DNA from 2 places in the Pontibacillus sp. ALD_SL1 genome. Region 2 is predicted to be linked to the other one. Evidence: a T-box and tRNA genes for the amino acid it is inferred to sense, from the RefSeq annotation. Region 2 holds a T-box; the other holds one or more tRNA genes.

Region 1 (16,108 bases), 280 kb from region 2:
GTATCGCATTTGTAGAACCACCAAGTGCCATAACGACTGTAATCGCATTTTCAAAAGCCTCTTTAGTCATGATATCTTTCGGGTAAATATTATGCTCGAGTAAGTATCTCACAGCTTCTCCAGCCGACTCACAATCTTTTGCTTTATGGTCAGATTCCGCAGGATTTGAGGAGCTTCCAGGTAAACTCATCCCCATAGCTTCAACAGCAGATGCCATCGTATTTGCAGTGTACATACCACCACACGCTCCTGCACCAGGACATGCACTACACTCAATTGCGTTTAGTTCATTTTCATCTATGTCACCCTGGTTATATTTTCCGACTCCTTCAAAGACAGAAACAATATCAACATCTTTCCCTTTATGAGACCCGGGAGCAATTGTGCCTCCATAAACAAAAACAGATGGCACCTCAGCATTTGCAATAGCAATCATACAGCCTGGAATATTTTTATCACAGGCTCCGATTGCAACTAATCCATCCAAGTTCTGAGCTCCTACTACCGTTTCGATAGAGTCAGCGATCACATCTCTACTTGGTAATGAATAACGCATTCCCTGTGTTCCCATAGAGATACCATCCGATACAGTAATAGTATTAAAGATTAAGGGTAACCCTCCTGCTTCTTGGGCACCTTTCTTTGCACGGATGGCTAAATCATCTAGGTGTATATTACATGGAGTCACTTCACTCCATGTACTTGCAATACCAATCATCGGCTTTTTAAAGTCATCATCTGTAACACCAACAGCACGAAGCATGGCACGGTTCGGTGCTCTCATTGCACTTTCACTAAACACTTTACTATTTATTCGTAAATCTTTTGTCATTCAAAATCCCACCTTTTCTTTCGCATAATTATAGGACTCTTTACTTTAATCTTCAATGATTTTTTCTGAAAAATTTTTTTATTTAGAAAATAATTAATATGTGATTAAAGCAATTTATGTATAGAGTAAATGCAAGGTAGGGGGCGACAGGAGAAAAAATTACCTTCTAGCCATTTTGTTGTGTGTATTAATAGAGTCTTTCTACTAAAATAAAAAATCCCCGTTAACATAACGGAGATTAGAGAAATTTATAAATAATTCTGTGCCTATGAGTCCTAAACAAATAAAACAGTATTTTCTAACTCAAACTTATTAATTAGACATAAAAAAAATCGCTTTCGTTAGCGATTTCCATTGCAATGTTAAGTTTTACGATACCGGTGGTCGGGCTCGAACCGACACTCCGTGAGGAACACGATTTTGAGTCGTGCGCGTCTGCCAATTCCGCCACACCGGCATATGAATGGAGGCGGCAACCGGATTCGAACCGATGGTAAAGGAGTTGCAGTCCTCTGCCTTACCACTTGGCTATGCCGCCAAATAAAAATGGAGCGGAAGACGGGATTCGAACCCGCGACCCCCACCTTGGCAAGGTGGTGTTCTACCACTGAACTACTTCCGCGAAAACTCTTGGCTGGCCCAGCTGGATTCGAACCAGCGCATGACGGTACCAAAAACCGTTGCCTTACCGCTTGGCTATGGGCCAATATTTATGGGGCGAATGATGGGGATCGAACCCACGAATGCCGGAGCCACAATCCGGTGCGTTAACCACTTCGCCACATCCGCCATAAAATGAAATTGGCAGGGGTAGTAGGAATCGAACCCACATCGGCGGTTTTGGAGACCGCTGTTCTACCGTTGAACTATACCCCTACTTACTGTAGTAATTATAATGGTGGAGGGGGCAGGACTCGAACCTGCGAACCCAGAGGGAGCGGATTTACAGTCCGCCGCGTTTGGCCAACTTCGCTACCCCTCCACGTTTTTTAAAGTATGCAGGCCAGAGGACTTGAACCCCCAACCTACTGATTACAAGTCAGTTGCTCTACCAATTGAGCTAGGCCTGCACAAAACATGGTGGCTCGGGACGGAATCGAACCGCCGACACACGGATTTTCAGTCCGTTGCTCTACCGACTGAGCTACCGAGCCAGTCTTATGTACTTTACAGTAACAAGAATTTATTTAATTGAAAAAGTGGCGGTCCGGACGGGACTCGAACCCGCGACCTCCTGCGTGACAGGCAGGCATTCTAACCAACTGAACTACCGGACCATTGGTTGCACCTAAAGGTACACAATCATTTGTAATTCGAAGAAGTCTTTTCGACGTAGTACAAATTTAAATTGGTTGCGGGGACAGGATTTGAACCTGCGACCTTCGGGTTATGAGCCCGACGAGCTACCAGACTGCTCCACCCCGCGATAATGTTGAATACTTAATGCATATTCAATTATATGATGTTTGCAATGATCTTGTGCATTGCATTTTTAAAATGGTGGAGGATGGCGGGCTCGAACCACCGACCCCCTGCTTGTAAGGCAGGTGCTCTCCCAGCTGAGCTAATCCTCCATAATATTAAGTGGTGACCCGTACGGGATTCGAACCCGTGTTACCGCCGTGAAAGGGCGGTGTCTTAACCACTTGACCAACGGGCCAGTGAAAAGTTAGTGGCGGAGAGCGAGGGATTCGAACCCTCGAGACCCGTGTTTGGGCCTACACGATTTCCAATCGTGCTCCTTCGGCCACTCGGACAGCTCTCCATGGCTCCAACGGCAGGATTCGAACCTGCGACCGATCGGTTAACAGCCGATAGCTCTACCACTGAGCTACGTTGGAATCATGTCAAAAGACCGTTTGCCTTTTGATCAAAGTCAATAAAGTGACTTGCCTGGCGGCGTCCTACTCTTGCGGGGGTGAAACCCCGACTACCATCGGCGCTGAAGAGCTTAACTTCTGTGTTCGGCATGGAAACAGGTGTGACCTCTTCGCCAAAACCGCCAGACTCTTTATTGATTTTCTCTCTCGTTTTTTCAACGACAAGTTATATTTTATCTTGTTTCGAAAGAAAAGTCAAGAGGTATTTTAGATTTTTTCTAAGTACCTTCAAAACTAGATAAGAATTATGACATCGTGCCTGATCACGTGTTTGCGCTTGAACTGACTTCCAGCTCCAACTCCCAGACCCTAGCGTATAAGTCATCTTTTCTACAAAGGCTAATCGCCTTTTCCGAAAATCTGTCTTATCCGTACGGGTCTAAGCGGTCGTTTGCGCTTTAGATAGATAAGCCCTCGATTTATTAGTATCGGTCAGCTGCACGTGTCACCACGCTTCCACCTCCGACCTATCAACCTTGTCGTCTACAAGGAATCTTACTCACTCGAAGTGATGGGAAATCTCATCTTGAAGTGGGCTTCATGCTTAGATGCTTTCAGCACTTATCCCTTCCGCACGTAGCTACCCAGCTGTGCTCCTGGCGGAACAACTGGTGCACCAGCGGTGCGTCCATCCCGGTCCTCTCGTACTAAGGACAGCTCTCCTCAAATTTCCAACGCCCACGACGGATAGGGACCGAACTGTCTCACGACGTTCTGAACCCAGCTCGCGTACCGCTTTAATGGGCGAACAGCCCAACCCTTGGGACCGACTACAGCCCCAGGATGCGATGAGCCGACATCGAGGTGCCAAACCTCCCCGTCGATGTGGACTCTTGGGGGAGATAAGCCTGTTATCCCCGGGGTAGCTTTTATCCGTTGAGCGACGGCCCTTCCATGCGGCACCGCCGGATCACTAAGCCCGACTTTCGTCCCTGCTCGACTTGTAGGTCTCGCAGTCAAGCTCCCTTGTGCCTTTGCACTCTGCGAATGATTTCCAACCATTCTGAGGGAACCTTTGGGCGCCTCCGTTACTTTTTGGGAGGCGACCGCCCCAGTCAAACTGCCCACCTGACACTGTCTCCGGACCGGATCACGGTCCTGGGTTAGAATGTCAATACAGCCAGGGTGGTATCCCACGGATGCCTCCACCGAAGCTAGCGCTCCGGTATCGACGGCTCCCACCTATCCTGTACAAGCTGTACCAACATTCAATATCAGGCTACAGTAAAGCTCCACGGGGTCTTTCCGTCCTGTCGCGGGTAATGCGCATCTTCACGCATAGTATAATTTCACCGGGTCTCTTGTTGAGACAGTGCCCAATTCGTTGCACCTTTCGTGCGGGTCGGAACTTACCCGACAAGGAATTTCGCTACCTTAGGACCGTTATAGTTACGGCCGCCGTTTACTGGGGCTTCGGTTCAAAGCTTCGCATAAGCTAACTCATCCCCTTAACCTTCCAGCACCGGGCAGGTGTCAGCCCCTATACTTCACCTTTCGGTTTCGCAGAGACCTGTGTTTTTGCTAAACAGTCGATTGGGCCTTTTCACTGCGGCTCCTCCTATGAAGGAGCACCCCTTCTCCCGAAGTTACGGGGTCATTTTGCCGAGTTCCTTAACAAGAGTTCTCCCGATCACCTTAGGATACTCTCCTCGTCTACCTGTGTCGGTTTGCGGTACGGGCACCTCTTTCCTCATTAGAGGCTTTTCTTGGCAGTGTGAAATCAGGAACTTCGGTACTATAGTTCCCTCCCCATCACAGCTTGTGATTGATGCACGGATTTGCCTATGCATCTCACTCACTGCTTGGCCGCTCACATCCAGTGGAGCGGATTCCCTATCCTACTGCGTCCCCCCGTCATTCAAACGGAAAGGAGGTGGTACAGGAATATCAACCTGTTATCCATCGCCTACGCCTTTCGGCCTCGGCTTAGGTCCCGACTAACCCTGAGCGGACGAGCCTTCCTCAGGAAACCTTAGACTTACGGTGGAAGAGATTCTCACTCTTCTTTCGCTACTCATACCGGCATTCTCACTTCTAAGCGCTCCACCAGTCCTTACGGTCTGACTTCACAGCACTTAGAACGCTCTCCTACCATTGTTCGTAAGAACAATCCACAGCTTCGGTGTTATGTTTAGCCCCGGTACATTTTCGGCGCAGAGTCACTCGACCAGTGAGCTATTACGCACTCTTTAAATGATGGCTGCTTCTAAGCCAACATCCTGGTTGTCTGAGCAACTCCACATCCTTTTCCACTTAACATAAACTTAGGGACCTTAGCTGGTGGTCTGGGCTGTTCCCCTCTCGACTACGGACCTTATCACTCGCAGTCTGACTCCCAAGGATGAGTCGTTGGCATTCGGAGTTTGACTGAATTCGGTAACCCGATGAGGGCCCCTAGTCCAATCAGTGCTCTACCTCCAAGACTCTTACCTTGAGGCTAGCCCTAAAGCTATTTCGGAGAGAACCAGCTATCTCCGTGTTCGATTGGCATTTCACCGCTACCCACACCTCATCCCCGCACTTTTCAACGTGCGTGGGTTCGGGCCTCCAGCCAGTGTTACCTGGCCTTCACCCTGGACATGGGTAGATCACACGGTTTCGGGTCTACGACCACATACTATTTCGCCCTATTCAGACTCGCTTTCGCTGCGGCTCCGATTTTTCATCTTAACCTTGCATGGGATCGTAACTCGCCGGTCCATTCTACAAAAGGTACGCTGTCACCCATTAACGGGCTCCAACTACTTGTAGGCACACGGTTTCAGGTTCTATTTCACTCCCCTCCCGGGGTGCTTTTCACCTTTCCCTCACGGTACTGGTTCACTATCGGTCACTAGGGAGTATTTAGCCTTGGGAGATGGTCCTCCCGGATTCCGACGGAATTCCTCGTGTTCCGCCGTACTCAGGATCCACTCCGGAGGAAACAAGATTTTGACTACAGGGCCGTTACCTTCTTCGGCTGACCGTTCCAGATCATTCATCTATCTTGTTTCTTTGTAACTCCAATGGAGTGTCCTACAACCCCAGAGAGCAAGCTCTCTGGTTTGGGCTAATTCCGTTTCGCTCGCCGCTACTCAGGAAATCGCGTTTGCTTTCTCTTCCTTCGGGTACTGAGATGTTTCAGTTCCCCGAGTCTACCTTCCTTAACCTATGTATTCAGTTAAGGATCCTACCCCATTACGGGTAGTGGGTTTCCCCATTCGGAAATCTCCGGATCATAGCCTACTTACGGCTCCCCGAAGCATATCGGTGTTAGTCCCGTCCTTCATCGGCTCCTAGTGCCAAGGCATCCACCGTGCGCCCTTATTCACTTAACTATCTAAAATCAATGTGAAAAGACGCATCATAATGATGCTTACGTTAAATCTAACGTTGGTTTGATGTCTAATTCTTATCTAGTTTTCAAGGTACTGTTTGAAAGCATTTGAGCTTCCAAAACCGAACGAAACAAACATGGTCAATGGTTTAATGGCACAGTATGTGCCTGCTAGCAAGTCCCGAAGGACTCGCTAGTTCCGTAATATCCTTAGAAAGGAGGTGATCCAGCCGCACCTTCCGATACGGCTACCTTGTTACGACTTCACCCCAATCATTGGCCCCACCTTCGGCGGCTGGCTCCAAAAAGGTTACCTCACCGACTTCGGGTGTTGCCAACTCTCGTGGTGTGACGGGCGGTGTGTACAAGGCCCGGGAACGTATTCACCGCAGTATGCTGACCTGCGATTACTAGCGATTCCGGCTTCATACAGGCGAGTTGCAGCCTGCAATCCGAACTGAGAATGGTTTTTTGAGATTTGCTTGACCTCGCGATCTCGCAGCCCTCTGTACCATCCATTGTAGCACGTGTGTAGCCCAGGTCATAAGGGGCATGATGATTTGACGTCATCCCCGCCTTCCTCCGGTTTGTCACCGGCAGTCACCTTAGAGTGCCCAACTGAATGCTGGCAACTAAGATTAGGGGTTGCGCTCGTTGCGGGACTTAACCCAACATCTCACGACACGAGCTGACGACAACCATGCACCACCTGTCATTCCGTCCCCGAAGGGAACTCCCTATCTCTAGGGATAGCGGAAGATGTCAAGACCTGGTAAGGTTCTTCGCGTTGCTTCGAATTAAACCACATGCTCCACCGCTTGTGCGGGCCCCCGTCAATTCTTTTGAGTTTCAGCCTTGCGGCCGTACTCCCCAGGCGGAGTGCTTAATGCGTTAACTTCAGCACTAAGGGGCGGAAACCCCCTAACACCTAGCACTCAACGTTTACGGCGTGGACTACCAGGGTATCTAATCCTGTTTGCTACCCACGCTTTCGCGCCTCAGCGTCAGTTACAGACCAGAGAGTCGCCTTCGCCACTGGTGTTCCTCCACATATCTACGCATTTCACCGCTACACGTGGAATTCCACTCTCCTCTTCTGTACTCAAGTTCCCCAGTTTCCAATGGCCCTCCACAGTTGAGCTGTGGGCTTTCACATCAGACTTAAGAAACCGCCTGCGCGCGCTTTACGCCCAATAATTCCGGACAACGCTTGCCACCTACGTATTACCGCGGCTGCTGGCACGTAGTTAGCCGTGGCTTTCTGGTTAGGTACCGTCAAGGTACCAGCATTTCCTCTGGTACTTGTTCTTCCCTAACAACAGAACTTTACGATCCGAAGACCTTCATCGTTCACGCGGCGTTGCTCCGTCAGACTTTCGTCCATTGCGGAAGATTCCCTACTGCTGCCTCCCGTAGGAGTCTGGGCCGTGTCTCAGTCCCAGTGTGGCCGATCACCCTCTCAGGTCGGCTACGCATCGTCGCCTTGGTAAGCCGTTACCTTACCAACTAGCTAATGCGCCGCGGGCCCATCCATGAGTGACGGCCGAAACCGCCTTTTACCAGTGAACCATGCAGTTCACTGGGTTATTCGGTATTAGCTCCGGTTTCCCGGAGTTATCCCGATCTCATGGGTAGGTTGCCCACGTGTTACTCACCCGTCCGCCGCTCGATCCACAACAATCACCCCGAAGGGATCATGTTGTTTCACGCGCTCGACTTGCATGTATTAGGCACGCCGCCAGCGTTCGTCCTGAGCCAAGATCAAACTCTCCATAAAGTTAGAGTTTGCCTAGCATCAAATAAATGATTACTGGCTTTAAAAATAATTTAAAGACATTGACGTTACATGTTGTTTCGTTCAGTTTTCAAAGATCAAATGTTTCTTTAAAGTGTTTCTTTTTGTTTGCCTGCTGTTTAACAGCGACTTAATCATCTTAACATTTTGTCGTTTTGATGTCAACAATGTTTTTTAATTTTTTCGTTGCCGTTTTGTTGGCTGCTCGAAATTGTTTGTGCCGTTTCAGCGACAAGTAATACTATATCACCCTGAGAAAACATCGTCAATAACTTTTGTTAATTTCTTTTGATATTTTCTCGAAGCTTTTTGGGCTCTCTTAAAGCCACTTACCTATACTAAAAGAAAAGAGCCTCCTATGCAACCCTTTTTTTAAAGAATTGCGGGAGGCCTTATTTTAACTTTAGTCATTCCTTCTTAACCGATACGTTCTATGATATAAGTTCTTGCCTTTTGTTTCGATTTGTACAGCTTCAATGATTTCCTTATCTACAAGGTAATCTAGGAGCGCTCCAAGATCAAGCGCGTATGGTTGGATATCTGGATGAACCATCAACTCCCCATATGCCCAAGGCTCTTCTTTACTTCCCATTACTTCTATTAAATGTTTTGCACAATTAATCGTTCTTGAATTAATAGCAAACTCAGTAGCTAAAAGCATAAGCTGAACCCGTTTATCGAGCGTTTCATTGCTTTTACTCAATTCTTGATGGAGCTTGTATACTTCTGGTTCTATTCTTTTCACCTGGTTCCATACTGTCACTTCTGGGTGGAATCCTTTTTCAATGACCGAGAGACGAGCTAAGTAATGTAGTGAATGAATCATTTTACTAAATGCATCCATGTATTGTTCTGTTTCATATAGATCTTTACATTCTCCATACGTTCGAATGAGCTTGGCGAATTCAATTGCCTTTTTCAAATCACGCTTTTCCTGTGGGAAGTTACGTAAGTTTTCTTTTAAAGTTGTTACATACTCGTTTCGATCGAATACAACACGACCCTCTATCACCCATTCTACTGCTCTGCGGAATGAACTCGTGTCGATCCAATGGGTAAGTTGATCTTCATCTACGATGTGCATGGCCGCATTTTTGTTCTCAAATTCATAATGTTTAACGTACCAAGGCTGAGTAGCCCCTCGTACAATGATTAATAGAATAACATCAAAGTTATCTGTTACAGGGCTAATGGGCTTTTTCTTTTCTATAATCAAAATTCCTAATGTGCTTTTCTGACTAGCGCGTTCTTGGTAGATCGGACGTAACACATCTTCCATACTACTTTCCCCCAAATACTAAGATAGTGATTAATTTCGACACATTCACAGAAAATCCTTTTTTCGACGACGCTTTCTCTCCTAGAAATATGCTATACTACCAATTGAAAATGTTAGGAGGGAAAAGGTTGGGCGTTAAGTACTCGAACAAAATAAACAAGATACGCACGTTTGCGCTAAGTTTAGTATTTATCGGTTTTGGCATCATGTATGTTGGCCTTTTATTTAAGGATACAATGTGGCTAATGAGTATCTTTATGATCCTTGGGCTTCTTTCAGTCACCCTGAGCACAGTAGTGTACTTTTGGATCGGAATGTTATCCACCAAAACGATAAAAGTTGTCTGCCCTAATTGTGGCAAGCCAACAAAGCTATTAGGACGCGTCGACGCATGCATGCACTGTAATGAGCCCTTAACTTTAGATAAAGATCTTGAAGGAAAAGAATTCGATGAACGGTACAATTCTAAAAGATATCAAAAAAATACAGAAAATCAAAAGTAAAATGAAAGTTAATTGAAAAGACCTTGTAGAGTATACACTCTTCAAGGTCTTTTTACATATCCATAAAAAATGAGAGTTCTTTAAAAAGAACTCTCAGCTTAGTGCTTTGACTTACACTCTTCACAAATTCCGTACACTTCCATACGGTGGTTACTAACATCAAATCCTGTAACCTGTTCCGCAAGCGATTCTACCTCATCAAGGGATGGATAATGGAAATCGACGATCTTTCCACAATTATTGCAAATCGCATGGTAGTGCTCAGAGGTATTACAATCAAATCGGCTTGATGAATCACCATAAGTCAATTCACGAACCAACCCAATTTCACGAAATACGCGAAGATTGTTGTATACCGTGGCTACGCTCATATTTGGGAATTTGCTTTCTAATGCTTTATAAATTTCATCTGCGGTTGGATGAGACATGGAATCAATGAGAAACTCAAGCACCGCATGACGTTGGGGTGTAATACGGACGCCAGAATCTTTTAATGTGTCCAAAGCCTCACGAAGTCGATGATCAGACACCGTCATGCACCTCGCTTTCACATATTTTCATATAAACAATATTATTACATTAAAATCTTTATAAATAGTGTATACCCTTGTGCCTCTTTTTGTCAATGTAACTCGCTTGATACCAAGCCTATTTACATATATTACACATCAGCTCGTAGCGGCATTTCTTTACCACCTGTCATCTTATTAACAAATCGAGCTGCTACGAATAAGAAATCAGATAATCGGTTTAAATATGTCAGAACAAGTGGGTTATTTAACTCATCTTTCACGACCACAGCACTACGCTCAGCTCTTCTCACAATCGTACGTGCAGTGTGTAATGTAGCCGAAGCCTCGTGACCTGACGGTAGAATAAAGTTCTGAAGAGCTTCTAGTTCTTGATCCCAACTGTCAATTTGTTTTTCTAGTTCATCAATGTGACCCTGAGTGACTTGCCACTTTACTTCTTTTCCTTGAGGGGTCGCAAGTTCAGCACCTACATGGAAGAGAATGGTTTGCACACGGTGCATCGTGTCACAGAAGGTTTGTTTCTCCGGCCAGTCTTCTCTTCTTAAATAACTTAAGGATAACCCAATCATGGAGTTGGCTTCATCACAAGTACCATAAGCATCGACGCGTGCATCACTTTTCGGCACCCGTTCCCCGTAAATAAGTGAAGTATCACCTTTGTCACCGGATCGTGTATAAATCTTCATTATTAATACCCCTTTCTTGGATCAATTTGATTCACAAATACTTCCCCGCCAGCTTGGAAAGTATGTAGGTTTTCTTCAAAGATTGACATGGCTCTTGGTTGATAATTAGGAGACATTCCTGATGAATGAGGTGTTATGGTCACATTCCCCATCTCCCAAAATGGGTGAGCAGCCGGCAAAGGCTCTACTTCAAACACATCTAATATCGCATGGTGAATTAACTTTTCTTCCATTACATGCAATAAAGTATCTCCGTCCACTACATCGCCTCGGCCCATATTAAGGAAGACCGCATCGTCTTTCATTATTTCAAAGTGTTTTCTCTTAAGAAAGTTCTTAGTACCTTCTGTACTAGGAAGCACTGAAACAACGAAGTCAGCTTCAGACAGATGCGCATCTAGTTCATCTTTCGTATAAACATTATCAAAATGTTCCTTAGCCGTTCCACTATTCGATATACCGATTGTGTACATTCTAAATGCCTGAGCAAGGCGAGCAACTTCCTGCCCTATCGCCCCTGTTCCTGCGATGAGCATTGTCTTCCCAGTAATTTCAACAGGCTTCACACTACGATCCCATTCATGCGCCTTTTCATTCTCTAGCAATAAACGAGTATTCCTTGCTACTTGAAGAAGCATTGCTATGGCATACTCCGCCATCGGGGCTTTATGGATTCCCTTCGAATTGGTAACGAGAATCCCTCTTTCTTCTATCTTCTCAAATGGCATTTTATCTAACCCGGCCGACAAAACCATAATCCACTTCAGTCGGGCAGCTTCCTCTACGAGTTCTTCCGTCAAATCTTCCCCATATGTAAGTAGTACATCCGCTTCCGACAAAGAAGAAGCAGCTTCCCCCATCGACTCTGTAAACTGAAACGCAACTGAAGGATAGGCCTCCACTAAACGCTCCCGTAAATCCCTTCTGATCTTACAAGACGATAAAATAAACAAATGATTCCCTCCCATTCTAAAACTCCTACTGTCTATACTATAACCTATTCCCAAAAAATCATAGAAATCAATGCTCCACAACACTTTCACACACTAACGTAATACAACGTACCAGACACCCTGCACCTCTGCACAGCAGTAAAGGGTGTCTGGCACGCTGGGCTTTGGTAGAGTGCTAAAGGCATTAAAGAAAGCGCGAATGAGATTCGCGCTTAACATGTTGCTCTATATAATAAGGGGAGGTTGGTTTCTTAATGTACTATACGCAGATCTTCATTAATTGGTATGGACCTTCACCCAGCGTTTTGAAAATAGGCTCATACTCATTTTCCAAATTCAAGTTGATTTTCAATATAAAACACGCGTATAATAATAGTAATATTATGGAAGGGGTGAACGTTAGCGCAATGAAGTACTAATCCTAGTTTGAGAGGCGAGTTCAATAGCACATTTTATTGGAAACGACTCGTTCCAGACAGGATAGGTATGTCTTCTTACAGACCACTTGCGCAAACACACGCTTCTTCACCTATAGAACGGTAAGATTTATTTGGTGTGCCATGAGCATAAGTACGTCTATATACCTTCCTCTCTGGAGCGTCCAGGGAGGTTTTTTATGAGATTATTACACGCTAATCACATTCATTATTCAATCGCAGACCGTACATTACTTCACATCAACGAGCTCTCCATCAATAAAGGGGACCGTATTGGGTTAATTGGAAGGAACGGACAGGGGAAAACACTTTTACTACATTATTTACTAGGAAAAACCGAAGCATCCGCTAAAGTAAAGTTGTATAGTAGGGTTGCTTCATTTGATCAGTTAGACCTTAATCGAGAAGATCTGAACTGGGATCGATTAAGTGGCGGGGAAAAAACACTTCAAAAATTAGAGGAGTTGTTTTCTAAAGAGGCTGATCTTCTCTTCTTAGATGAGCCGACTAACAACTTGGATTGGCAACAGATTGAAAAGCTTGAGCACAGGCTTTTAACTTGCAAGAGTTCCTACGTAATTGTATCGCATGACCGAGAGCTCCTTAATCAGGTTTGTTCGACCATTTGGGAACTTGATGAAGGTGAGATTTCTAAATACAAAGGAAATTTCAGCTCTTATGAAAAGGCTAAAAAGATCGAAATCAATCAGCAGCAAGAAGCTTACGAGAAGTATACAAAAGAAAAGAAGCGCCTTACAGAGCGAGTTCACCAAAAAGAACAACAGTCAAAAGGAATGAATAAACCTCCTTCACGGATGGGAAATTCTGAATGGCAACTCCACAAAGGAAAAGCCAAAGGGCAACAACAAAAAATCCAGCGCGTTACAAAAGTGATGCAAGAACGGCTGGAACGGTTAGAACGTGTAGAGAAGCCATTTGAATGGGCTGATTTAATAATGACAAATCATTCAACGGAGCCCATAAGCAACAAACACATCCTGTCTGCACAAAATTTATCAGCCAACATAGCTTCTACCCTTTTATACCGAATAGACCGACTATCGTTAAAAACGGGTTCAAAAACAGCACTTTTAGGCTCGAACGGTAGCGGGAAGACCACGTTGCTTAAACAATTATTGGCTGATTCAGATTACGTGACCATGTCCAAGCAAGCACGTGTTGGATATTTTGCTCAAGTAATTGAGGAACTCCCTCAAGACCAAACCATTCTCCAATATGTGAAACAAGATAGCCTATTATCCGAGCACATCATCCGAACGATTCTTGGACGCCTTCGCTTTCTTCGTGAGGATGTGAATAAACCTATACGTGTTCTTAGCGGTGGCGAACGGGCTAAGACGGCTATCGCCAAATTATTGAGCGGTCAGTTTAATGTTCTTATCCTCGACGAACCGACCAACCACCTTGATATTGAAGCTATTACAGCATTAGAGCAATTAATCAACGATTTTCCCGGTACGGTACTTTACGTAAGCCATGATCGCCGCTTCGTAGAACAAACAGCCACCAACTTGTGGTTACTAGAGAACCATACCATTAACGTTTTTGAGGGCACCTACAATCAATGGACAGAAAGAAACTCCAAAGCTTCTGCCCCTGAAGAAGAACAATACGATCTTATGAAACTTGAAACAAAGTTATCCGAAATTATAAGCAGACTCAGTACACTAAACACCGGAGAGGACAAGAGCGAACTTGAACAAGAGTATCAGAATACCTTACGCAAAATACAATACATCAAACAAGATTAGGTCACATTGATACACTAATGCGCGAAAGCGTGCCAGACACCCTTCATTACAGTAAAGCAATCCAAACAAAAACCCTCCTTGATGGAGGGTTTTTAAGTTAGGTTTTCTCTTATATATTGTAAGGCTTCTTCAACATGGCCCTTCACGCGTACTTTACGCCATTCGTTCACTAAGTTACCTTCCTTATCAATAACAAAAGTTGAACGTTCGATCCCCATGTACTCTTTACCAAAATTCTTCTTTAACTTCCATACATCATATTCTTCAGCGACCGCATGCTCCTCGTCTGCTAATAATAAAAACGGGAGTTCATGTTTATCGATAAACTTCTGATGACGATCAATAGGATCTGGGCTAACACCTAGAATAACAGCATCTAAGTCTTTGAAGCTTTCATGATGATCGCGGAAGTCACAAGCTTCGGTCGTACACCCTGGCGTCATATCTTTCGGATAAAAATACAAGACGACATTTTTCCCTTTATAATCAGAGAGCTTTACCTTTTCCCCATTGTTAGCTGGCAGTTCAAAATCTGGCGCTGGTTTACCAATTTCCATAGTCATTCCTATCCCTCCTGAACATAATCTACTTTAAGGGTAACCAAATTCAGGAGAACTTACAACTTATCTGATGGCTCATCCTGGTGATGATGATGCATATATTGAACAACAAAGGCAGCGGGCACGATATAACCAATCATAGCCTCAATTAAAGCAATTGCCTTCCCTAATCCTATCGGAGTAATATCACCGTATCCTACCGTCATTAGTGTTACCCCGCTAAAATAAACAGAATGAGCAAAACGATCAAGCAATGAATCCTGTTGCAAGAGCTCATCTTGTAATATCACCAAACCTTCAGAAGCTAGAATAAAGTAGATCAAACCAAACCCTATCATAACGATTCCATAAACCGTAATAAGCGTATAAAAGTGATGAAAGGAGAATAGTTGGCGAACTTCTTGATCATGCCGAAAAAAACCTGCTAAACTCCCACAAACACTCAACACAACAAGACTCAACAACACCCAAACCATCTCACACCACTCCCCCTATCCCTATCATATAAACAAGCCCCACCTAATATGAATTCCCTTCACCATATTAAAGCGTGCCAGACACCCTGCATCTCTTCACAGCACAAAAGCGTGCCAGACACCCTTCTCCTCTGCACAGCATTAAAGGGGAGGTGTGTGTTAGAATGGGGGTGAGTATTTTTTATGGAGGTTTTCTTGTTGAATATTAATAGATCGAAAGAGTTATATAGAGAAGCAGAGGACCATATAGTCGGAGGGGTGAACTCGCCTTCTCGCGCGTATAAAGGGGTTGGTGGCGGAACTCCTATCTTTATGGATAAAGCAGAAGGGGCTTACTTCTTTGACGTCGACGGAAACAAGTACATCGATTATCTAGCCGCGTATGGACCAATTATTACAGGCCATGCTCACCCACATATTGCTGAGGCGATCTCAAAGGCAGCCTACAACGGTGTGTTATATGGTACACCAACTAAACTTGAGAACAAATTCGCGAAGATGATTAAAGAAGCGATCCCATCTATTGAAAAGGTACGCTTTGTCAACTCTGGTACAGAAGCTGTTATGACAACGATTCGTGTCGCACGTGCTTATACAAACAGAACTAAAATCATTAAGTTCGCCGGCTGTTACCACGGACACTCTGACCTTGTCCTTGTTGCAGCAGGATCTGGACCCGCGACACTTGGCACACCTGACTCAGCAGGGATCCCGACATCCATCGCACAAGAAGTGATCACGGTCCCATTTAATGATATCGACACATACAAAGACGCACTTGAGAAATACGGGGACGATGTTGCGGGTGTTCTTGTAGAGCCAATCGTCGGGAACTTCGGTATCGTTGAACCAAAGCCTGGTTTTCTACAAGAAGTAAACGACCTTGCTCACGAAGCTGGTGCTCTTGTCATTTACGACGAAGTCATCACAGCTTTCCGCTTCCACTACGGTAGCGCCCAAGATATCGTCGGTGTTGAACCAGACATGACAGCAATGGGCAAAATTATTGGCGGTGGTCTTCCAATCGGAGCCTACGGAGGCCGTGTAGATATTATGGAACAAATCGCTCCACTTGGCCCAGCTTAT
Region 2 (16,108 bases):
GCTAATTCCATTGCAACTTTGTCCCTGTAACCAACCTTTGTCACGATCCCGATGATTGCTTGTACATGAAGACCAATTTTACTTGGATTCGTGTGGATTACAAATTCAAACACTCCACTTTCCATCATACGGTTAATGCGAAAGCGAACTTTCCCTTCACTAATACCATATTGTTTAGCAATCTCTGTGTATGGTCTGCGGCCGTCTGCTTGCAATGATTGCAAAATTCGCAAATCTGTTTGGTCTAGTTTGAGCAATCCGATCATTCCCCTGCGATTTACGTAAGAAGTTAACAATTTGTTTACGATTTGTTAACAAATTTGACTGTTTTCATTATACACACATTTTTCTGATAGTTTCAACAGATTTTTTGATCCTTTCGTCTCTCTAAAAATTATTGTAAGCGCTGTCATTGTCGTAAATTGTAGAAAAATGCGGTTTCGAAATTCGCAAAAAATTATGCGAATTAAGCATTATTCATCAGCTTTTTCATATACATGACAAGAAAACACAAGACTTAAAACGACTTATAACGTGTATAGTCTAATGATGTGTCATATAAGAAAGAAAAATATTTTATTTATTATATAAAGAACAAAAAAGCGACCCAGCTATGAACTGGGTCGCTTCACCTTTTTAAGGTGTATAGTCTACATTTTCTGTATAGGAATTACCTGCGTTCCATAGAAGGAACTCTTTAATCCCGTTTTCATTTAAGGCCCTGATTTGTGCTTCTACTTCCGCTTTACCATATTGCTTGGTAGGACCGCTATACAACCACGGTGCTTCAAAGTCTTGAATCCAAGGACGTGAAGTTGGTGGGTCCTCAAGTTTGCCTAATACTTCATTTTCTACTTTTGCATATTCTGAAACTAACTTATATGGTTCTTTATCCGGGAACGAAATACCAAAGTAAGACGTCCAGTGAGACGGATAGATCATAGATGAGATGACATCAACATTCGATGCAATCTTAGAGAAGTTCTGACCAATTCCAGGAGCTTCTTTAATTGTAGCAGAATATCCGAAGATATCGACGGAGACATCAACATCATATCCACTCAATTCTTCACGTGCATATTCAACAAAGTCTGTAACTGCTGTTACACGCTTTTGAACATTGTCTCCTTCTAGGTCCGCATAGTCTCCTTCATTATAAGAGAGGATATCATCTCTTCGTTCAAATCCTTCTGGGAAACGTACATAGTCAAACTGGATCTCCTGAAAGCCCATCTCAGCTGCTTTCTTCGCAAGCTCAACGTTATAATCCCAAACTTCTTTCATAAATGGATTTACGAAAGATTCCCCTTTTCCGTTTTTCCACACCTGACCATTTTCCGTGAAGGATAAGTCAGGTCGCTTTTTAGCTAACTTTGAATCTTTGAAAACAACAATACGTGCAATTGGATAAATCTCTTCTTCTTCTAATGTTTCTAAGAGTTTACGAGGATCATCAATGTAATTCGTCCCCACATCTTCATAAGGAGTTCCTTCTTCTGGCTGATACGTAATAATACCAGCATCCTCCTTAATATCGATTACCATACTGTTTAAATCAGTCGTTTGAATTAAGTTAACTAGCTTATCAAAACGAGCTCCACCAGCACTTGGTCCTGTTACATAAATGCCGCGAACAGCATCTGGGTATGTAAAATCTAAGCCTGAATCATATACAAAACGTGGCAATCTTTCTGGCAATTCAAGTGTCTTCATGGTCATTTCTCGCTCGGTATGGAACTTTGCTTTTTGTCCGCTTTCCTCTTCGCCATCAGCATGTGCCTTGGCAGCTGGAATAAAACTGAGCAGGAGAATACCAATGAGGAATAAAATCTTAAGTTGTTTGTTCTCCATCAACATCGACTCCTAAATGTGTAGTTATCTCTATTATAAAAGAGAACTTGCATCTTTTGGGAGCCTTTTTTAAATTTTTCCTTTTTTGTCATGAAACTTCCCTCCATTTCAAGTAACAACAAAGAAAATTTTCCCATTTTTTTAAGTCACGAAACCTGATTATTACAGATTCACCATTCTTTTTCTTTCTGCTATACTATGACTAACTTATGAAGAGGATGAACGGTATGCTTTCATTTCTAAGAAACAAGTGGAATTTCTTAGCTCTTAATGTTTCACTTAGCTTTGTTCTATGGCTACTCCTTTCCCCTTTGCAAGACCTTTTTCACTACATTAATGTATTGTTCTACCTTTCTTTTATTTACATTTTAGTAGCAACGATCCTTATTGTGGTTCGTGGTCGATTATTTGATGGTATTCTCAAAAGAAATAAGGAAGTGAATCATTCTATAAACAACGCTCCAACACCATCGATTACTTCGGCCATGTTTATCCGGTCCTTCTTGTTTCAAGGAGCCATGTTAGGTCTTGCAATGGCTATTACCTTAGCTGTTTATTATCAACTTTCATGAAGAAGCTTGCATTTCGTACGATTTTTAACTATAATTCTTACACAATGTATATGAAGCGATGAGAAAGAGAGTACGATTCTCCCTCTGCATACAGAGAGTCTGTGACGGTGAGAGCAGACAGCACGTTGAATTGGAAGTGGACTTTCGAGCTGTGTTTCAGAACCCCAGTATGAAACACCGTAGCCTTGGCGATAACAGGTTAAGAGATCTTAAAGAATTTCTTTAAGATAATTAGGGTGGCACCACGGTTCATTCGTCCCTACGTGAATAGACGTAGACGAATGGACCTTTTTTTATTGTCAGAAAAAATTAGATGAGGTGAACAATGATGAAAACAATCTTTTCAGGAATTCAGCCAAGCGGCACACTTACTATTGGAAACTACCTGGGTGCTTTAAAGCATTTCCCGGAACTTCAGGAAGAAAATAATGCATACTTTTGTATCGTCGATGAACATGCGATTACAGTCCCGCAGGATCGCTTAAAGCTACGTGAAAACATCCGATCCCTTGCAGCGCTATACATTGCAGTCGGCATTGCCCCGGAGAAGTCCACTTTATTTATCCAATCTGAAGTGCCTGCACACACGCAGCTAGGATGGATGTTACAGTGCGTTGCTTACATTGGTGAGCTTGAGCGTATGACTCAATTTAAAGACAAATCTCAGAAAGCTAGCCGTGAAGGGGTATCTGCCGGTCTCCTTACGTACCCACCACTTATGGCTTCAGACATCTTGCTATATGGAACAGATATCGTCCCTGTAGGAGAAGACCAAAAACAACACCTTGAGTTAACACGAAACCTAGCTCAGCGCTTTAACAATAAATACAACGATATCTTCACGGTTCCTGAAGTCAGCATTTCAGAAGTGGGTGCTCGTATCATGTCTCTTCAAGATCCAACGAAGAAAATGAGTAAATCCGATGAAAACACAAAAGGGTTTATCTCTATGCTTGATACCGAGAAACAAATGGAAAAGAAAATTAAAAGTGCTGTTACAGACTCAGAAGGAATCGTTAAATACGACAAAGAGAACAAACCTGGTATCTCAAACCTTCTAACCATTTACTCAAGTTTCAGCGGAGAAAGTATTGAAGCTCTAGAAGCTAAATATGATGGAAAAGGCTACGGCGACTTTAAACAAGGTTGCGCAAATGCCGTAATCGAAGGCATGCGGCCGATCCAAGCGCGTTATTATGAACTCATTGAATCAGATGAATTAGACGAAATCCTGGACCACGGTGCTGACAAGGCTAATTACGAAGCATCTAAGATGATTCGTAAAGCGAAGAAAGCTATGGGATTAGGCAGAGTCAAAAAGAAGAAATAAGATATAAGAGGGCTCCACTTGATGGGCCCTCTATTTTTATGCTGAAAGGATCGATGGAAGTACACGAACTGTTTTTTGGCCTTGTGTTGACTCTTTCAGACCGTTCGCCTCCTATACACAAAAAAGTATCCGTTCCTACTTGTAGGAACGGATACTTTAATTAAACGCCTTTATTCACTTCTTGGTTCTGTTCTAGTTCCCATAACTTCTCAAAGAATGGTTGTCCTTTTACGAGCTTACGGCAAAGGTCTTCATGATTCTTCGACCATCCTTCACTTAAGCCGTTATATAGAAGCTGCCAAGTCTGATCAAAGCTTAGGTTATTCATGACCCCGTATTGACCTGGGTCCCATTCTGTTAACCAGTACCGAACTTCAGATAAATTCTGTGTCGTTTGTAGTTGATCAAGTGCCATCATTAACAGCTGCTTTAATTGACGTTCTTTCCGAGTTAGCCCAACCATTGTTACTGGATGCGGGGAAAGAATGTGATATTCTTTATCGTCATTACAAGCGAAGTTATACGTTTCTGGCTTTTGCTGATCAATCATGTCATAGACCAGGCGTTCTTGACGTGGAATCAGTCGACTCTTACGAACAGGCAGGTTATACCCCATCGTATCAACAGCTAGTACTGATGAACCGTCTGTCACCACGAAGGCATATTCTACGGAAATTCGTTCTTGGTTTTTGCGTAGGTACGCTCGTTTATATACCGCGTCTAGTAAGTCTTTAGGTAGGTCTTGGAGGTCGTTTTCTACGTAGTGGTATAGTGCTTGATGTACATACAACAGAGGTACCTGGTCCAAGAGCTCGATTCCGTCTTCTTTACGCCATTCATGAAATGGACAAACGTTATACCCATTCTCTTCACCTTCAAACCAATTGACCCATACATCGTGTAGATATAGCATACGAAACCCTCACTTTATTAACGTTTTCTTCTGTAGAAATCAGTATGAACCAAGCACCACCGTTTTATTCGAAAAACACCAACATTTAACAAGAATCTTGTGGGAATAGATAAACGGCAATCGTGATGAAGAGAATGCCAAAGGGTAAAAGGTAACATTCAGGTCGCTCTTTAATGAAGATTAAATAATCCATCCAACTAAATCCTGCGGGTAAGAAATTCAAATATGCAATGATGGTTACACCACCAGATACAGCAAATCCAAAGCCAACTAAAAACAAAAATAACGGTACCATCTCATCGCCTCCACAGCCCGTCCCCATCATTTTCTACTATATATATGCACCCACCTACCCCCTCATACCAGCTTGTCCTGTCGAATATTGTGGCATAAAATACGCTCTTTACTTCACATTAAAGAAAGAGTACATTAATAAATAAGTGGTTTTTGGAGAGGAGGTACGAGGATGGCAGAAACTCGTCGAATTATCAGAAGACGTAGAAAGAAAAAACGTAAAAGAAGAATTCTGTCTTCCATCGTTGTTATACTTTTCTTAAGTACGGTTGCCTACACAACTTCTCAGTACATTGCAGGGCAAGATCTTGGCAGTGAAGCTGGAGGTGGGTTCGATAAAGATAAAACTGAAAAGACGAAAGAAGAATTCGAAGAACGTGATCAACCCGAAAACAGCGAAGAAAAACAAGAAGATGAAAAAGTAAATGTTCTCCTTGTTGGAAGTGATTCAAGAGGAGAAGGGGATACTGCTCGTACCGATACGATTATGGTCGCCCAATATGATACCGAAAAAGGGACAATGAAGCTTGCTTCCATTATGCGGGACCTATGGGTAGAAATCCCAGGCATGGGGTATAACCGCATCAACGCCTCTTATTCAGAAGGCGGGATTGCCTTACTAACCGAAACAATCGAAAAAAACTTCGGGTTACACATCGACGATTATGCTGTTGTCAATTTCGATGGTTTTAAGGAAATCGTAGACATCGTAGCGCCGGAGGGTGTTGAAATAGATGTCGAGAAACGGTTGTATTATCAAGATAACGCTGGCACAGTCAGCATTGATATCCAGCCAGGTGTACAGAAGTTAAATGGGGAAGAATTATTAGGCTATGCTCGCTTCAGAAATGATGCAAAAGGTGACTTCAACCGAGTATTACGTCAACAGAAAGTGATCTCCGCATTGAAAGAAGAGCTTGTATCCATGACAAGCGTGACAAAGCTTCCTAAAACAGTAGGAGCCCTCACGCAATATGTCAATACGAGCATGTCCACAAACGAAATGGTTCTTAATTACGGACGTAAATTCTTACTTGATACACCTCAAAACATTGAAACCATAAGGATTCCAGCTGAATGGCATCCGATGACGACCCAAGCTGGCGCGAAAGTATTAGGTCACAATGAAAAACAGACGCGCGAGACTGTTCAGGAATTCTTTAATAGTGAACAAGATTCCTCACAGACAGCTGAAAAGAATAATAACGAAGAACCATCTTAATGGTTCAGGCATACAAAAAGCCTGTCTCTCTAAAATAGAGAGACAGGCTTTTATATTAGTCTTGGTATTGTTTAAAGATTAATGTAGCGTTATGGCCACCAAAACCTAGAGAGTTACTGACTACCGTATTTACATCACTCTCACGTGATTGGTTCGGCACGATATCAAGATCACAATCTGGATCTTCATTCTCATAGTTCGTCGTAGGAGGCAAGATATTATTTAAAATACTCTTGATTGAAATAACCGCTTCAATGGCTCCTGCTGCTCCAAGAAGGTGACCGGTCATGGATTTGGTAGAACTCATTGCTAGCTTATACGCATGATCTCCAAACACATTTTTAACCGCTTCTGTTTCAAACTTATCATTAAGGGCTGTGCCTGTACCGTGTGCGTTCACATAATCAACAGCATCTGGAGTTAGACCCGCATCTTCTAACGCCTGGTTCATTGCGCGTGTAGCGCCTTCTCCATTTGGAGCAGGTGCTGTGATATGGTGTGCATCTCCTGTAGATCCATACCCTACGATTTCTGCATAGATTTTTGCTCCACGTTTCTTAGCTGATTCTAATGTTTCCATCACTAATATGCCAGAACCCTCGCCCATTACAAAGCCAGAACGTTCTTTATCAAACGGACGGCTTGCTTTGTTCGGGTCTTCAACTGGAGATAGTGCCTTCATTGAAGAGAATCCTGCGAATGACATCGGAGTTAGAGGTGCTTCTGCGCCACCTGCGATCATGTAGTCAGCATCTCCGCGTTGGATCACTTTAAATGCATCACCAATTGAGTTAGCACCAGATGCACAAGCTGTTACTGTACAAGAGTTAATGCCTTTCGCTCCAGTAGCAATGGAAACCTGGCCAGCTGCCATATCTGGAATTAACATAGGAACGAAGAATGGACTGACGCGGCGCGCCCCCTTGTCCATATATTTACGGAACTGTTCATCATATGTCGTCATACCACCAATACCAGAACCGATCCATACACCTGTACGATGAGCGATCTCTTCGTTAATGTCTAATCCAGCATCTTTCACAGCCATTAGAGAAGCAGCTAACGCATACTGCGTGAATGGGTCCATCCGCTTTGCTTCTTTCTTGTCAAAGTAATTTCCAGGTTCGAAATCTTTAAGTTCTCCCGCTACATTTGCGCTAAATTCGCTAGCGTCTACTTTTGTGATAGGTGCAATACCCGAATTTCCTTCGACAATGTTATTCCACATCGTTTCTACATCATTTCCTACAGGGGAGACGACTCCCATCCCTGTAATGACAACTCGTCTTGAATCCATAAACATGTCCTCCTTGAATTAAACTCCGTATCTTAGTGCAACAGCGCCCCATGTAAGGCCGCCACCAAACCCGACAAGTACAACTACATCATTATCTTTTATTTTACCGTTTTTTACGTTCTCTGATAAGGCAATTGGAATAGAAGCTGAGGAAGTGTTTCCGTAACGCTTCACCGACGTCGCCATCTTCTCTTCAGGAATCTCTAATCGTTGGCGGGCTGCTTCCATTATGCGAATGTTCGCTTGGTGAGGAACGAGAAAATCAACGTCCTCTTTCGTAAGTCCTGCTTTCTCAAGAACTTTTATGGAAGATTCAGGCATTTGGCGAACCGCAAATTTAAATACTTCCCGCCCGTTCATTTGTAGAAACTCACCTTGGTTTTGGTAAAGATAAGGGGCCCCAGAACCATCGGATCCAAGTTCAAAGGAAAGAACACCTTTGCCTTCACTTACTGGTCCCATAACAGCTGCTCCTGCTCCATCACCGAATAGAACACATGTATTACGATCTTCCCAGTCAGTTATCTTGGATAGCTTCTCAGCACCAACAATAAGAATATTTTTATAAGCACCTGTTTGAATAAACTGTTGTGCGCTAATCATGCCATACATAAATCCAGCACATGCTGCAGCTAGGTCCATTGAAGCTGCGTTCTTAGCACCCAAACGATGTTGCAGTCGATTTCCTACCGATGGGAATAATGTCTCCCCTGTTACGGTAGCTATAAGAATCAAATCAAGATCCTCCGCTTTAATATTGGCATCTTCTAATGCGTTCACAGCAGCTTCGTACGCAAGATCTGATGTATCCATCTCATCTGAAGCGATGCGACGCTCTTCAATACCAGTACGAGTGCGAATCCATTCGTCATTGGTCTCGACGATTTTTTCCATATCAGCGTTAGTTAGAACGCGTTCAGGGACATAGTGTCCGATCCCTAAAATACCTGCACTCTTCATATATTCATCCCCTTAAAGGTAGTAATATTATCTATTCTTATGACTTGGTACTAATAATAAGACATCTCTAGTCCACATGCAAGCACAACACGTCGTCACATTTAGACAGAAGCCCTCCCAAAACAACCCTCAATTCCATATGGTAGGAATAGGAGGTGATTGACCTATGACGAAGAGAACTTCACATGAACAAGGAGACTTCGAGGCATTTATGTTTGGAAGGCAGCCCCGGCCAAAGCAGAAGGAAGAAACTTCTGAAGAGAAAAAAGCAGACGACACATCATTTGACTTCGTTGATACAACCGAGACCCTTATGCAAACCTATCGACAGCTTTCACCATATATCAAGGAACTATCCGCCTTGTTTAAAAAAACAAAATAATAATCATAAAAAAAAGCTATCTACATGAGAGGGCCATGCCCTAGCCCTCTATGAATGATAGCTTTTTTATGATTCGTCTGGATTATTTACTTCATTTGGCAGTAGTCCCGTTTCCTTATACTCTGCTACTGCAGATGTGATAAGGTTCTTAATGTCCTCAGGAACGTGATCTCCAAATTCACCAAGTGTTATAACGTTATCTTGAAAATCAAAGTTTAGAATACCATCTGGTAAATTCCCTTTGTTATATTTCTCAGCAGCTAATACGTATAACTTGTCCACATGTTGCACTGTGCTTGTTAGAACAGTGGAGGATCCTATATTAGATTGGTCTGACACATATCCAATAGCTTTTACACTATTCGATTTAGCCTCTTCGATAATAGGTACACTAAACCCATCACCGGCCGGATAGAATACGTCGACTCCCATACGTCGCATTCGTTCATAATAGTAGAGAGCCCGGTCTGTATCATTCCAGCTATTCACATACTGAATGTTTACCTCAGCTTCCGGATTCACGTAATTAACGCCTTCATAAAACCCTTCTATTTCAGGTTGCCATTCGAACGCAGCTATAATACCAACTTGATTAGATTCGGTCATTTTAGCAGACAACATTCCTCCAAAGAACCCCATGGCGTGAGCATTGAAGTTTAAACTCGTCATATTCTTTCCCTTTACGCTTCCATTAAAATAAACAAAGCGAATATCCGGATACTCCTGGCGCAACTCTTGAAAATATTGCCCGTAACGACTCCCATGTCCAAATATCAAATTAACCCCTTTGTCTGCAAACTCTTCAATGGCTTGCTGGGTTTCTAATTGCGACTGTACACTTTCTTTAAAATAAACGTCTACATTCAGCTCTTCCTTGATCTTCAAAAGCCCTTCATAACCCTTCTGCCCCCAGGCTTGGTCGTGAACTGTACTTTCAACTAGCATACCTACTTTTTGGACCTTACCCTGCCCAAATGTTTTGGTACAACCAGTTAGTGCAAGGACAAGGATACCCATATAGACCAACCACCGTAACTTCACTTAGAGCACCCCATTTACATCTTCATACCATTCCAATATATATTTAGTGATATTGTACCGTTAATCCTCTAATACGTAAACGACCGGGGATCATTGTTCAATAAAACTCTATAATTTATAATAAATCGAAAATTTCTCTTCATGATCAAGAACCAGTTTCCATCCTTCTTCTTGCTTTATGCTTTGTTTTACATACCAAATATGTTGGTGTTGGCCCTTCTTTCCATCGTTTGAAGGTTTAACTTCAATCCACGTTTCCCCTACTTTATGTTCGATGATGTCTTGAATGCCACTAACAAAGTCATCAATATAAAGAGCCTCTACAGAAGTGGGTTTAACTAGTTCGGTCATCCACGGACCATACACTTCAGAAGCATAAATCACCGAACCTTTTACTGTAACATCATCTCTTGTTTTTATTGTCCATTCATCCTTTATAGAGAGATTAGGGTCTACTCCGGTTACCCTCTCCTCTATATGAATAAGAGTAACTTCTTTATCCGTCTTGTTCTTTACTTCGTGTATAGAGTCAACTAAATGGAAAGAAGCATTTCTTCCAACATACAGAGATAGCCAATCCTTCTGTTCATTCCATTCCTTATCGATCCCTATTACAGTATGACCGGCGTTAAGAAATGCTTCGGTTAAATGAAAACCGATCCACTCAAAACATCCTGAAATGATATATGCCATTTTTCATCGCCCCCTCTCCTACAGTTTATGAAGGGGTTGGGTGTTCATATGACTTTCTAACAGTTCTGTATGAAAGTTTGGCTCATAGTTCCCAGACACTCCTAACCTAAAGTGAATAAACGTATTAAATCCTCGATATTCAAGGATCTAATACGTTTTTGCTCAGCTTAAGGTTAAATGGGATCGGATATACTCTTTTCATAACTGTTCATAAATTTAATGATCTTTGAGTTGATTCTTGGGAAAATGGGTTGGATCACGAGTTTTAATTCTATGTGATGTTGGTGAGCTTGTTGTTTTTCCTCTAAGCGCCTTGCATGCTCATGAACTGTATAATGAGGATTGGCCATATCATGAAACAGAAGTATAGGAGATTGGGCCTTAGGTAACCCACTTGTAATGACTTGGTCTACTTCTTCCTCTTTGCACTTGTATGCGTTAGAAATTTCTTTTTTTAATCGTTTAAAATATAGCTGATTTGTGCGTTCTTGAGCATATAAAGCCTTCATGTCTACACACGGGGTCAGCAGAACGAACGACCTTATTGAAACTTCGTATTGCTCATGCCAGCGTAGCGCAGCCAGGGCTCCCATTCCTTCTGCTACGACGTGGATATGGGGGTTTAAAATCTCTTGGCGAATGACATAATGATAAACCCGATTTAATAAGTTAACAGCCTGCTCGCTCCCCCAATGATTCCCGTAAATACCACTTGTATATAAGGTGTATCCCTTGTCTAATAACGCTTGCAGCAAGGTTGCTCTCCCTCTATGCTCCCCCCAAAAAGAACGATCTTCCTCCACATAATGTCCCGCATCCCCTAAATACAGTATTAGATATCCATTAGGCTGTTCTGGTATATGCAGTAAACAATTTTCTCGATCTAATTGGAAAGAACGCGTAATTGCATTTTGCATGTGTTCTCATCCTTTATTTCAGGGTCATATCCACTATAATGTATGTAGTAGCATTAAATTTGTATAGTTAGATGCCTTCATTTCATAAGTTCTTTCATGAAGATTGCGTTTTATATTTATTTTATTGTAAACGTTTGATAAACTAAGATCAGAATGTCAAAGTTGAGGTGAAGAACATGCGTTTAATTTGGTCTATTTTCTGGGCGTTCCTACTGAGCTGCATGACTGTATACGTTGTAAACAGTATGGACGGACTAGCTTTTAACATGACTCAAGCCGTTGTCCTTACAATCGTATTCACCGTCGCTGTTGTTTTATTAGGTGAAGGTGCATTAGCCGAAGATAAGGAATAAAAAAATCCTCCTTCCTGGTTAAGGAAGGAGGATTTTCACGTTTATTTTACGGCTTACGTTTAGGAGACCAGACGCGATCTTGATTTGAGTTTGACGGAAACTTATCGCCAGCATTCAAACGAATTTGTTTAGGTTCTTTCACCATACTGCCTGTTTCTCCAATTTCTACATAGATTCCATTATTCGGTGCTTTGTCACCGTGTTTAAATTGATGTCTTTGTCCCATGTGCTTAACTCCTTTACACGAGTGATAAGGATAGTTTGGCACAGACAGATGGTTTTATACATCTAATACCACGGCAATGCACTGATCGCAACAAGGGCTGCAAGAGGGAGAATAAGGCGACGAAATCTCGGAGGTGGCGTGTAACCATATCCATATGGTGCACCAGTTCCATAGCCACCTGCATATGGAGGACCATACCCATACTGTCGCTGATTAGGCTCTGATACAGGTTGCGGAGATCCATCTTCTAAGGTGTCACTGCCTGACAATGGGATAGCTAAATAAACGTAATCTCCATCAACACCTGTCACAATTCCATCAATATTCTGACCATCCACCAACTCTGCTAAGACATATTGATTCATATGTTGATTGCACAGTGAATACATATGGTGATAATTCGTGGATGGATTTTTTTTGCTTCGCTTCTTCACCTGGGCCACCTCCTCTTTACTAGTAGGATATTCACCCACATAAAAAGTGTGAAGAGCGAGAATAGATTTATGTATTTCCTTTAGGGAGGATTATGAACATGCTCGATCAATTATGGACGCTTATTCAATACTTATTTTTAGGGATTTTCCAAGGGTTCACAGAACCCATTCCGATTTCATCAAGTGGCCACCTTATTATGGTCAAAGATTTATTTAATATTGTAGGACAAGGCTTAACGTTTGAGGTGCTTGTTAACTTCGGCTCTCTTCTTGCGGTTTTTATTGTGTACAGAAATGACTTAGCACGATTAATCGCAAGCGGCTTTGGATTTTTGTTTCAAAAGAAACGAGATGACGCAACCACACGTGATTTTCGTTTTATCATTTACTTAATAATCGGTACCATCCCTGCTGGTGTCATCGGTGTCTTATATGGAGATGCGATTGAGGGAACATTTGGAGAGAGTGCTAGCATGGTCGGGATTACACTAATCGTGACTGGTATAGCTCTTTGGATCATTCGTAACTTGCGCGGTAGCCGTGGAGATGGGGATATGACCATTAAAGATGCGCTGATTATTGGACTAGCTCAGTCTGTAGCATTGATACCCGGGATTAGTCGCTCTGGAGCAACGGTTGTCGCTGCTATGCTACTTGGATTAAAGCAAACGACAGCGCTTCGCTTTTCCTTTTTACTTTATGTGCCTGTTAGTCTAGGGACCGTAATTCTAAAAGGAGAGGCGATTATGAATACACCGTCTAGCCTTTACATTCCTTACGTCCTCGCTTTCTTAGGTTCTATTGTAGCGTCTTACTTTGCTCTGAAATGGTTTATTAACGTTATGAAGAACAACAATCTTAAATACTTTGCGTTCTATTGTTTCATTGTGGGAGCGCTAGCGATTCTATTCTTATAAGTGAGAGATTGAAGCAGTTCCGTTTCACTGAAGTACAACTGAAGTTATGCTTCTTTAGCGGGATTGCTTTTTTCTATACTAATTTATAAAAGAGTTGACGCTTACCGACTTTAAAGATATACTGAAAATAATTCTCATTGATAATGATTATCATTTCCCGTTACCCCCCTAACGGAATTCAATGACCCCGAGAAAAAGAGGCCGTCTCAAGTGTGAGATGGCCTCTTTTTCAATCGTTCAAACTCAAACGATTTCTATACCTCATCCGCAATGGTTCGTATAATATGAGCGGCCATCTCATTTTGAGAAGGATGAGCCGCGAATAGGGATTGCAAATTGCTTACCGACTGCTTCAGCTTGATGGGAATGGCTAGTATAGAAATGATCCCCTTAGCCCCTTCTCCAACTGCAGAGGCACCAAATAAAATTCCTTGCTCATTGTAGACGACTCTGACCCAACCTTCACTCCCCTCTTCAACCATATGGACATAATTCCGGCTTTTTATAGAAAAGGTTCGAACCTTTAACTTAGAGCTTCCCGGCTTTGTTAACCCCATACTCGCTACCTCCGGCCATTGATGAAAAGATAAGGGTAAGTCTTCCAATAATAGAGGTGCTTCTTGTTTTCCATCCATATGTAATACAGCCTGTCTCGCCTTAGCTTGTGCATAGACAGCCGCTACACTTAGATCCGCATCCCCGACAACATAGATATGACTTTGATTGGATTGGCCAGTAGACGCATCTATTGAATGCTCGTCCACCTCTGCATTTGCTAATGTCAATCGATCTAGATTAGAGAGGAATGATGGGACGATATAAGCGCATTGGGCTGCAACATGCGAGCCATCCTCTCTTGAAATGTGCAAACGCCCTCTCTCTTCCTTAATGCTTGTTGCAACAGGCCCGCGAAAAATGTGCACGCCTCTTTTTTGATAATGGCTCAATAAGGAATCAGAGAGGTCCTCTTCAAAGATTCTCGCGCTTGGTCCATCTTCTGGTACAATCCAATCTACTTTCACCTGAGCCAAACTGAACAAATTAACTGCTTCAAACCCAATTGGTCCGTCACCAACAACGACAATAGATTCTGGCCATGACTTCAATTGGTGCAAAGAATGAAACGACATCACTTTGTCCCCGTATGGATGAAGAGGTTGTGGAAAAGCTGGCCGAGATCCAACAGCTAAGATGAAATAATCCCCTTCGATGGTGTCATTCTTTTCACCGTTCTCTATATTGATCTTATAAGGAGAAAGAAACGTCACCTTCCCTAACTTCGTCCGAACACCTGAATGCTGTAAGAGATCGATTTGCTCTGACATCCACTTTGTATGTATTGACTGCGCGTACTCATTTAACTCTTGAGGAGTACGATCTCTATTCTTTCCTAATACGGATTGCCAAACAGCGGTGTCGTTCATTTTCCACGCACCAGCTGGCTGTTCTGATACAAGAAAAACTTCCTTAAAGCGAGAACTCGCGGTAAGGGCAGCTTCGATTCCAGCTGGACCTCCGCCAATGACGATGACTCGTCCCTTCTTCATAAAACTTCCTCCTTTATTGTTTACTCTTTATGATACGAAAGCCATTCAATCCTTACAACCTAAGAGGAATATGGGGGGAAGCGTTTGAAAGTAAAGATTTCAGGGCAAATTACAATCATAAGGAGGGATGACACATGCTCTGGACGATCTTAGTAATCTTGCTGATCCTTTGGTTATTTGGTTTCTTATTCGAAATCGCAGGCGGTATCATTCATATTCTGTTAGTTGTCGCTCTGGTCGTACTGATCTATCGATTGATTAAAGGGCGAAAACCTTAACATTGCACCACAACTAATATACACAACAAGAGTGAACTCCAATTAGGGGTTCACTCTTTTTAGTAGTGGGCCCAATACGATTGTTGAGTGCCCTAACTTTTTTCAATACAAAAAAGTCTCCCTCTAAAACTAGAGGGAGACTCCTTCATACTTACGATTGTGGTGGAATAAATGCGACCGTGTCACCGTCGCTAAGTTGTGTATCCATGTCTTTGTATTCATCATTTACCGTTACTTGTGCGTGATCTAGATCAAGCACGTTGTAGTTTTCTTTTAATGTGGATTTTACGTGAGACACCGTTTGGCCCCCTGCTTCAATCTCTACACTTTCACGACCTGCCGCTTCTTGGAATTGAGCGAATAGTAATACTTTTACCATGATGAGTCCTCCTTAAAAGGGAGATTGATTCTCCACTAATTTTTATTGAATGGCTATAATTGTGTATTTTCCCATCACCGTTAAGTGAAAGGTTAACTTACAATTCAATGTACCACTTTGTTCCAACCCGTAAACTTACAAAAGCGCAAGCGCCCGTTTAGCAACGTATAGACTGGACTGAGCCGCAGCGAGATCAAGGAATCACAATGAGCCTCAGGCGAATTGATGATGACTGATCGACCGGAGGTGAGGGAAGTCTACTAGTTGCTGGGCGCTGGAGCTGGATGTAACAAAAGCGCAAGCGCCCGTTTAGCAACGTATAGACTGGACTGAGCCGCAAAAAAAAGAACCCTCTGCTAGCCAGCAAAAGGTTCTTTTGATTAAATCAATCTGGAATGCCTAGCGCGATTTTCGCGTAGCGGGACATTTTATCCTTTGTCCACGGTGGACTCCATACAATATTAACGTTTACGTCTTTAAGCTCTGGAAGATCTGCTAATAC

What was found. The T-box of region 2 lies ahead of trpS (tryptophan--tRNA ligase). A T-box ahead of a tRNA ligase gene usually reads a tRNA of that ligase, here a tRNA-Trp.
Region 1: it encodes a tRNA-Trp, which carries the amino acid that the T-box ahead of trpS (tryptophan--tRNA ligase) is inferred to sense. The anticodon was not compared.

Annotation. Positions count from the first base shown of each region.
Region 1 is NZ_CP062974.1:571,030-587,137, reverse strand. Features, by position in the region: gene ilvD (dihydroxy-acid dehydratase) at 1-832, opposite strand, end outside; tRNA gene IMZ31_RS03010 (tRNA-Leu) at 1,208-1,289, opposite strand; tRNA gene IMZ31_RS03005 (tRNA-Cys) at 1,297-1,370, opposite strand; tRNA gene IMZ31_RS03000 (tRNA-Gly) at 1,380-1,454, opposite strand; tRNA gene IMZ31_RS02995 (tRNA-Gln) at 1,464-1,538, opposite strand; tRNA gene IMZ31_RS02990 (tRNA-His) at 1,546-1,621, opposite strand; tRNA gene IMZ31_RS02985 (tRNA-Trp) at 1,635-1,708, opposite strand; tRNA gene IMZ31_RS02980 (tRNA-Tyr) at 1,729-1,814, opposite strand; tRNA gene IMZ31_RS02975 (tRNA-Thr) at 1,830-1,902, opposite strand; tRNA gene IMZ31_RS02970 (tRNA-Phe) at 1,911-1,986, opposite strand; tRNA gene IMZ31_RS02965 (tRNA-Asp) at 2,033-2,109, opposite strand; tRNA gene IMZ31_RS02960 (tRNA-Met) at 2,182-2,258, opposite strand; tRNA gene IMZ31_RS02955 (tRNA-Val) at 2,331-2,406, opposite strand; tRNA gene IMZ31_RS02950 (tRNA-Glu) at 2,418-2,492, opposite strand; tRNA gene IMZ31_RS02945 (tRNA-Ser) at 2,506-2,597, opposite strand; tRNA gene IMZ31_RS02940 (tRNA-Asn) at 2,599-2,673, opposite strand; rRNA gene rrf (5S ribosomal RNA) at 2,724-2,839, opposite strand; rRNA gene IMZ31_RS02930 (23S ribosomal RNA) at 3,115-6,029, opposite strand; rRNA gene IMZ31_RS02925 (16S ribosomal RNA) at 6,243-7,805, opposite strand; gene IMZ31_RS02920 (nucleotidyltransferase-like protein) at 8,227-9,102, opposite strand; gene IMZ31_RS02915 (YgzB family protein) at 9,231-9,605, shown strand; gene perR (peroxide-responsive transcriptional repressor PerR) at 9,704-10,141, opposite strand; gene IMZ31_RS02905 (cob(I)yrinic acid a,c-diamide adenosyltransferase) at 10,267-10,824, opposite strand; gene IMZ31_RS02900 (D-2-hydroxyacid dehydrogenase) at 10,827-11,792, opposite strand; gene abc-f (ribosomal protection-like ABC-F family protein) at 12,394-13,986, shown strand; gene bcp (thioredoxin-dependent thiol peroxidase) at 14,079-14,549, opposite strand; gene IMZ31_RS02885 (potassium channel family protein) at 14,603-15,022, opposite strand; gene IMZ31_RS02880 (glutamate-1-semialdehyde 2,1-aminomutase) at 15,221-16,108, shown strand, end outside.
Region 2 is NZ_CP062974.1:846,452-862,559, reverse strand. Features, by position in the region: gene IMZ31_RS04385 (Lrp/AsnC family transcriptional regulator) at 1-257, opposite strand, end outside; gene IMZ31_RS04380 (putative glycoside hydrolase) at 637-1,851, opposite strand; gene IMZ31_RS04375 (DUF3899 domain-containing protein) at 2,079-2,423, shown strand; T-box leader at 2,473-2,687, shown strand; gene trpS (tryptophan--tRNA ligase) at 2,752-3,753, shown strand; gene IMZ31_RS04365 (YjbA family protein) at 3,914-4,666, opposite strand; gene IMZ31_RS04360 (YuzI family membrane protein) at 4,752-4,961, opposite strand; gene IMZ31_RS04355 (LCP family protein) at 5,133-6,182, shown strand; gene fabF (beta-ketoacyl-ACP synthase II) at 6,238-7,479, opposite strand; gene IMZ31_RS04345 (beta-ketoacyl-ACP synthase III) at 7,498-8,439, opposite strand; gene IMZ31_RS04340 (hypothetical protein) at 8,606-8,821, shown strand; gene IMZ31_RS04335 (BMP family ABC transporter substrate-binding protein) at 8,888-9,862, opposite strand; gene IMZ31_RS04330 (hypothetical protein) at 9,971-10,555, opposite strand; gene IMZ31_RS04325 (alpha/beta fold hydrolase) at 10,729-11,472, opposite strand; gene IMZ31_RS04320 (YjzD family protein) at 11,649-11,825, shown strand; gene IMZ31_RS04315 (YjzC family protein) at 11,872-12,051, opposite strand; gene IMZ31_RS04310 (hypothetical protein) at 12,114-12,485, opposite strand; gene IMZ31_RS04305 (undecaprenyl-diphosphate phosphatase) at 12,578-13,402, shown strand; gene IMZ31_RS04300 (FAD-dependent oxidoreductase) at 13,657-14,949, opposite strand; gene IMZ31_RS04295 (lmo0937 family membrane protein) at 15,084-15,227, shown strand; gene IMZ31_RS04290 (MoaD/ThiS family protein) at 15,379-15,606, opposite strand; gene IMZ31_RS04285 (metal-sulfur cluster assembly factor) at 15,992-16,108, opposite strand, start outside.